DNA from 2 places in the Cryobacterium sp. 10I5 genome. Region 2 is predicted to be linked to the other one. Evidence: riboswitches for the same ligand, from Rfam matches in the RefSeq annotation. Region 2 holds a riboswitch; the other holds the start of a gene.
The links. Region 2 has a riboswitch for cyclic di-GMP ahead of QN350_RS18690 (GGDEF domain-containing protein). Riboswitches for the same ligand answer to the same signal wherever they lie in the genome.
Positions count from the first base shown of each region.

Region 1: it holds a riboswitch for cyclic di-GMP, as region 2 does, so the genes downstream of both, QN350_RS15325 (putative bifunctional diguanylate cyclase/phosphodiesterase) here and QN350_RS18690 (GGDEF domain-containing protein) in region 2, are expected to answer to the same signal.

Region 1 covers NZ_JASJVI010000074.1:6,390-9,772, reverse strand. Annotated here, with positions in the region: gene QN350_RS15325 (putative bifunctional diguanylate cyclase/phosphodiesterase) at 1-1,914, opposite strand, end outside; cyclic di-GMP riboswitch class I at 2,003-2,076, opposite strand; gene QN350_RS15320 (HelD family protein) at 2,173-3,383, shown strand, end outside.
Region 2 covers NZ_JASJVI010000135.1:2,439-5,821, reverse strand. Annotated here, with positions in the region: gene QN350_RS18700 (glutaredoxin family protein) at 1-96, opposite strand, end outside; partial or broken gene QN350_RS18695 (ATP-binding protein) at 521-1,030, opposite strand; cyclic di-GMP riboswitch class I at 1,276-1,350, shown strand; gene QN350_RS18690 (GGDEF domain-containing protein) at 1,474-2,958, shown strand; gene QN350_RS18685 (hypothetical protein) at 3,009-3,383, opposite strand, start outside.

The sequences.
Region 1 (3,383 bases), on a different contig from region 2:
TGCGATCCCGACGCCGAGCGCCCCGATCGCACGGAGGCGACCGATCGCGGCGGGGGAATCCAGCACGACCGTCTCGGTGAGTTCGACGACGAGATCCTTCGCGAGGGTCCCGGTGTCGGCCAGGCAGCCGATGATCGATTCGACGAACCCCTCACGGTCGAGCTCGTGGGCCGAAACGTTCACGTGCACGGCCAACGGCGCTCCAGGATTAGCCTTCCGCCACGCCGCGGCGTCGAGGCAGGCGCGTCGCATCACGAAAGCGCCGATACCGATGATCGCGCCGGTCCGCTCAGCGACGTGGATGAAGTCACCGGGGTAGAGCAAGCCGCGTTCCGGGTGTTGCCAGCGGACGAGCGCCTCGACAGCGGTGCACTGCAGCCCGGGGAGGTCGAGGATGGGCTGGTAGTGCACGACGAGCTCATTGGCGGCCGCCGCGGCCGCGAGTTGCCATTCGAAGGTGACCCGGGGATTGTCCACGCGGAGGAGGCCAGGCTCGAAGACCTGGACGCGGTTCTTGCCGTTGGCCTTCGCCGCGTACATGGCCACGTCCGCCTGGTGCACCAGGTCCTCGACGTCGATCCCGGCTGCCGCGGTCGCGAGGCCGATGCTGACGCCGACCTGCGCGGTCTCTGCACCGAGACGCACGGGTTCGGCAATCGCCGCGCCGAGACGCCGCGCGATCTCGAGGGCATCCGCTTCGTTCGTACCGGCAAGGACGATGGCGAATTCGTCGCCGCCGAGCCGCGCGCAGACGTCTCCGGGGCGCGTGTGCGTGCGCATCCGGTCCGCGACCGTGACCAGGAGGTCGTTGCCGGCCCGGTGGCCGAGAATATCGTTGACGTCCTTGAAGTCGTCGAGGTCGAGGAAGAGCACATGCAGGCCATCGGTGGGCCTGGCCCCGGCGAGGATCGCGGTCAGCCGGGCGGTGAACGCGGCGCGGTTGTCCAGCCTGGTCAGTGGGTCGGAGCTGGCCTGGACAAGCAGCTCCTCTTGCACCGAGCTGTTGCGGAGCGCCAGGGCAACCTGAATGGACAGGGCGCGCACCGCGACGAGGGCTTCCGGAGGGACGACGTTCGGTGCTCCGACGAGGATCCAGGCGTTCGTCCGCACGTCCGAGGCGAGGCACGCCCAGGCCAGCCGCTCACCGACGGCGGCATCGAGGGGCGCGGCATCACCGACCCGCGCGTCGCTCGCGCTGGGGCATAACGTCATGACCGTCGAGGGCACGGCATCCGGGATCGAGGAGAACTCTCCCGACACCGCGTCGACGCGGAGCACCGGGCCGTCGAGGACGGCGCGAAGCACGCGCAGTCCGGGGGTGGCGGCACAGATACTTTGCGCACCGGCCCAGCCGATCACCCCGATGGCTTCCGCGTCGCTGGCGCCGAGAAGCAGCGAGCCGGTCACGGCGAGTTCCCTGTCGCGCAGCATGCCCTGTTCTCGGGAGAGCAGGACGATGCTCAACTGGCGTGCGATCAGCATCGTCAGGAAGAGAAGCGGAATTGCATTAAGGGTATCGGTGACACCGATCCACAGGGGAACCTCGTGAAAGAGGGGCCACAGTGAAACTGAGAGGACAAGCGACAGGGAGGCGAGGCAACTTCGCAGCACCGATCTCAGCGTTGACCCATAGAGGCCACGCACCCAGATGGACGCGAAGACCACGGCGAGCATTCCCACGGGGTTGGGCAACGCCTGGGCGAAGAGGACAAAGGCAACCGCGTCGCCGAATTCGAGCGGGATCGGGACCCGGCCGCGCGCGAAGCAGAGGTACCAGGACGCGATCAGGAACGCACCGGTCACGATCCCGAGGACCAGCAGTCCGCCCCTCGCCATGAGCACGATGCCCGGCATGTTGAACAGGACCGAGCCGACGGCCGCGAGGCCGAACAGCCATCGAGTTCCCTCGGTCATGCCCCCTGGCCGTCGGAACGGGTTCGGCCAAGGCCGAATTGTCGACGTTTGCCCTGATGTGGCGGCCATCGCGCGTGTTCCCCTGTCAGTGTGTAGGCCGGCTAACCCGAAGGTCCCGTGCCTTTGCGACCCCGCCTTTCGACGGGTGTGCCCGTATGAGACCGCAGTGATGGGAGCGTGTTCACACAGGGCCAGCCTAACCTCCGCGTTCGAGGGGCCTCGCCGAATGGAGCACCCATCTGCGTCGGGTAAACTCGAATGTCGGATTTGAGGGGTGTTTCGGTGGTCGACCTGGAGCTTGAACGGGAACAGAACTATGTGGCAACGCTGTACGCGCGTCTCGACGCGCTGCAACGGGAGGCCGAAGACCAGCTGACGGCGGTACGGCTGCTCGATGTCGGGGGAAATCACCAGACTCGCTCCGAGCGGGACACCTTCGCGCGCCTCTACGAGGACCGGATCGTGCAGTTGCGGGAGATCGACGACCGGCTGGCGTTCGGCCGGCTCGAACTCGCCGCGGACGATGCGAGCGGCGACTCCGTGTTCCGCTACATCGGCAGGGTCGGGCTGCGTGACGAAGACCTGCAGCCGATGCTGCTCGACTGGCGGGTGCCGCAGGCCAGTGCCTTCTACCAGGCGACGGCCGCGACTCCGCTGGGAGCCAGGGCCAGGCGTCACCTGCAGTCCAAGGGGCGGACCATCATCCGGATCGAGGACGAGATCCTCGACGCCGAACTGCTCGGCGGAGAGTCCTCCGAGCATCAGGGTGAGGGAGCATTGCTCTCCGCGCTGACCGCCCAGCGCACCGGGCACATGCCCGACATCGTCGCGACCATCCAGGCGGAACAGGACCGGATCATCCGCTCCGACCTCGCCGGAGTGCTCGTCGTCCAGGGCGGGCCAGGGACAGGCAAGACCGCCGTCGCGCTGCACCGTGCCGCGTACCTGCTCTACACGCATCGCGATCGCCTGAAGCACAACGGCGTGCTCATCGTGGGGCCATCCCGTTCGTTCCTGCAATATATCGAGGCAGTGCTGCCGTCGCTCGGCGAGACCGGAGTCGTTCTCGCGAGCGTGGGTCAGCTCTACCCTGGAGTCGAAGCGACGCGCGAGGACGCGCCAGCCGTCGCGGCGCTCAAGGGCCAGGGCTTCATGGCCGCGCTCGTGGCGCATGCGGTGCGCTCCAGACAGCGCATCCCCGTGGGCACCCGGCAGCTCGAGGTCAACGGCGACAGGCTGACCCTGAGCCCGCAGCTCGTCGCGAACGCGATCGCCAAGGCCCGTGAGGGCGGAAAGCCGCACAACCTCGCGAGGGTCACGTTCGTGAAGACCGCGATCGGCGCCCTCGCGCGGGACTGGCTGCGGCAGTTGCAGCAGGGCGGCGCCTCGATGGACGAGAGCGACCTGCCGATGCTGCGCGAGGACCTGCGGCTTGCCCAGGACGTGCGCGTGGCGCTCAACACCGCATG
Region 2 (3,383 bases):
GGTCTCGTAGTCCAGGCCGACGTTGTCGAGTGCTCGTTTGGTCAGGGTGCAGTGGATGCAGTTCGGCAGTGTGTATACCGTGAGTGGTTCTGGCATCGGTGGGTCCTCTTTCTCTTATCTCCCATTGTCTTTTGGCGAAGACCTTGAGACAGCGCCAGGGGTGAATGTGCAAGGGGCCGTGGAATACCGTAGCGCAGCGAGGATATGCCGCGAAAGCCCTTGCGCAGGGGGGAATGGTGCGTACGATCAGATCGTAAAAGGCAACGGAGTTGTCGCAAAGAAGCCTCGTCGACCAGCGGTCGACGAGGCTTCTTTGATCAGTTCAGAGCCGAAGGCTACCTCTCAGTCTTGGGCGTGGATGCGGCGGCCGTGGTGCGTGGTCTGCGGGTCCGCGGCGTGTTCTTGAGTATTTGCGGGTCTGGGGGCCAGCGAATATTGCCTTCGGGGGCCATCGATATTGCCGCTGGGTGCCACCCAGCCGCGCAGCCGGGGGCCACTGGCGCCCCCGACCGCGCGAGCCTCAGGCCGTGGCGTGACCGGCGGTGTGTTCTCGCATGTTGTGGCCGCCGGTCTCGACCCAGATGGTGTTGTGCACGATGCGGTCCATGATCGCGTCCGCGTGAACCCCGGAGCCAAGGCGCTGGTGCCAGTCCTTTTGGGCGTATTAAGTGCAGAACACTGTTGATGCCTGATCGTAGCGGCGCTCGAGGAGTTCCAACAGCATGCTCCTGGTGCTCTCGTCGGGCTCGTCGAGGAGCCATTCATCGATCACCAGGAGCGTGAATGCGGCGTACTTGTTCAAGAACTTCGTCGTGCCGGAGGGTTTATCGCGGGCCAGCTGCCAGGCCTCTTCGAGCTCCGGCATTCGAATGTAGTGTGCTCGCACCCGGTGCCGGCACGCGGCTTTCGCCAACGCGCAGCCTAGATATGATTTCCCCGACCCGGTGAATCCCTGGAACACAACGTTCTGTTGCCGGTCGATGAAAGGGCCGGGGCAGTCTGCTCTTCTTCTGCCTCCCGGCCGCGTCATATGTCCACGTGGTGGCGGCGGTGTCGGGGGCGGTGCTGTTGAGTTGGTTGTAGGCGTTGTAGCTGTCGTCGATGGGTGCCGCGCGGAACTTGGGGTGGGTGAGGCTTGGGTATGGTGAACTTCGCTCCAAGCGAAAACGAATCTTCAGAGATCAGGAGTCAACCAAACCGGGGGCCGTTCCAGCCGACAGAATGCTACGGTCAGGTCAGGATCACTTGATCATTGACGAGACGGCGTTTCTGCGTCAGTCGCACGGGCACATCCGGTGCAAGCCGGTGTCGCAAAGGCACGGGACCCCTTGGGTTAGCCGGCCTATCAACAGACAGGACCGACGCTCAATGGGCGTTTTGCGAAAATCAGTAGACCGGGTGAACGTCCGTGGCCTCTTGAGGCCGTCTGACGGGACTGTCCAAAGCACACGGTGGTACTTTGCCGCCCTGGCGATGGCGTCTCTGATCGTGTCCGTGCCTGCTGCGTTTTTCGAAGCGACCGGCGGCGTGATAGTGCTGATGCTTTTGGGGTCAACGGTAACGTTGCTGTCATCGTGCGTTCACGTCCTCCTGAGTCGGCAGGTACCACTGTGGCTGGACGTATTGGACACGGTTGCGATTGTTGTTCTCGGGCTCGCCAGTCCGTCCACGACGACGGTGATCGCCTACGTGCTCACCGCGATCTGGTTTCGAGCCTTCTACGGATCGATCTGGCGTTCTCTGCTGCGATGTGTCCTCGGGATGGCAGCGCTCTCTGCGACAGTGCCGTTGTGGTCGTTGATTCCGACCCACTCGGTGCCACCGACAACGACGGGCTTATACGAGTCGTTCCCGCTGATATTCATCGCCGTTTTCATCGCCCGCCAAATGGGCGGTGGCCTGCTGGCGCGAGAGCAGGCCACTCGGCGCGATACCGTGTTGGCCGCCACCGGCTCGCAATTGTTGGGCCTCACTGACGAGACCTTGATCAGGGCTCTCGCTTGGGCGGCTTGTGCTGAGATTTGTGATGCCACTCCAGGTTTGCGCCTGCTCAAACTGGTGCGCGATGGCGCCGAGTTGAGGGTTCAAGGAGTTGCCGGCAGCTTCCTTAGTGTTCCGGGAGCGTTTCCTGGGACCGTCGTCTCGTCCACAACGGATCCAGGGGATGCGCGGGTCCTTCAGCCGGGACCGCTGGATGACGCCGTCGGCGTCGACCTCGCCTGGTCGTGCGTTAGTTTGCGGGGATTGCACGAAAACGCCTGGATGCTGGTAGGTGCGCCGAAGAAGATCCCCTCAGATGCGTTGTTGTCTGTGCGTGATTTGGTCAACCAGGTGGCTCTGGCCCTCCGCAATAGTGACGTGCATCAACAACTCACGTTACAAGCCCAATATGATTCGTTGACTGGGCTGGACAACCGGGCTTCCTTCACCGCGAAGCTGGCCTCAAGCCTCGCGGACCAGGCGCATCTGGACGGTCTGCACGTTTTGTTCCTCGACTTAGACGACTTTAAGGATGTTAACGATGTCCTGGGTCATCGTGCCGGAGATGCGGTACTTCTCGAGGTCGCAGCGCGGCTGCGCGGGTGCACTCGCCCCGGCGATGTCTGCGCGCGACTGGGCGGCGATGAATTCGCCATCTTGTTGCGCGGTACCACGGCCAGCGCTGCTAGGGACGTCGCTCAACGCATGATTGACTCGCTGACACCACCCGTGCGCGTTGGCGAACGCTTTGCGCAGGTCGGTGCCAGCGTCGGGATCGCGACGCTCACACCCGGGATTGATATCGATGAGCTTGTACATCAAGCCGATATCGCGATGTATGCAGCCAAAGCCAACGGCAAAGGTCAAGTACAGGGCTATCACGTGGGGCTCATACACACCGGTGCGACCCGGCTAACAACCGAATGGGCCCTCGCAGTCACAGCTATTCGCACGCGCCCACTCCGTGGAGCGCGTTGATCATTTTTGTGTCTCTGAGGCTCTCCTCACGCTCGACGAAGGTCAAAAACCTATCCTGACAGCGGTGCCTTGCTGAGGTCTAGCATCCCGCCAGCGTGCCGGAAGAAGCGAGTCCCGACCGGCGCCGACACGCAGGCCCGCTCGCCCGCTTCCTCGCTCGAGATGCCCTGGCCAACGAGGCCCCCAGAAATCCTGGCGGTGCTCCCGGTGCCACCCCGGCGGCCGGCCTGGCGACCGCATCGGTTCTCGCCCGAGTTGCGTGGCCATCCAACCCTTCGGACGTCCCATAATCCACCTCCATGATCGAGGTGTTGCTTCCACCGGTTGAATCCACTCTTCTTGTTGTATCCGCTGTAGAGAAGAACAATCTTGCAGCCGTGAAATGTGCAGAACACTCGGAGAAGTACCTGGCGGTCGATGCCAGA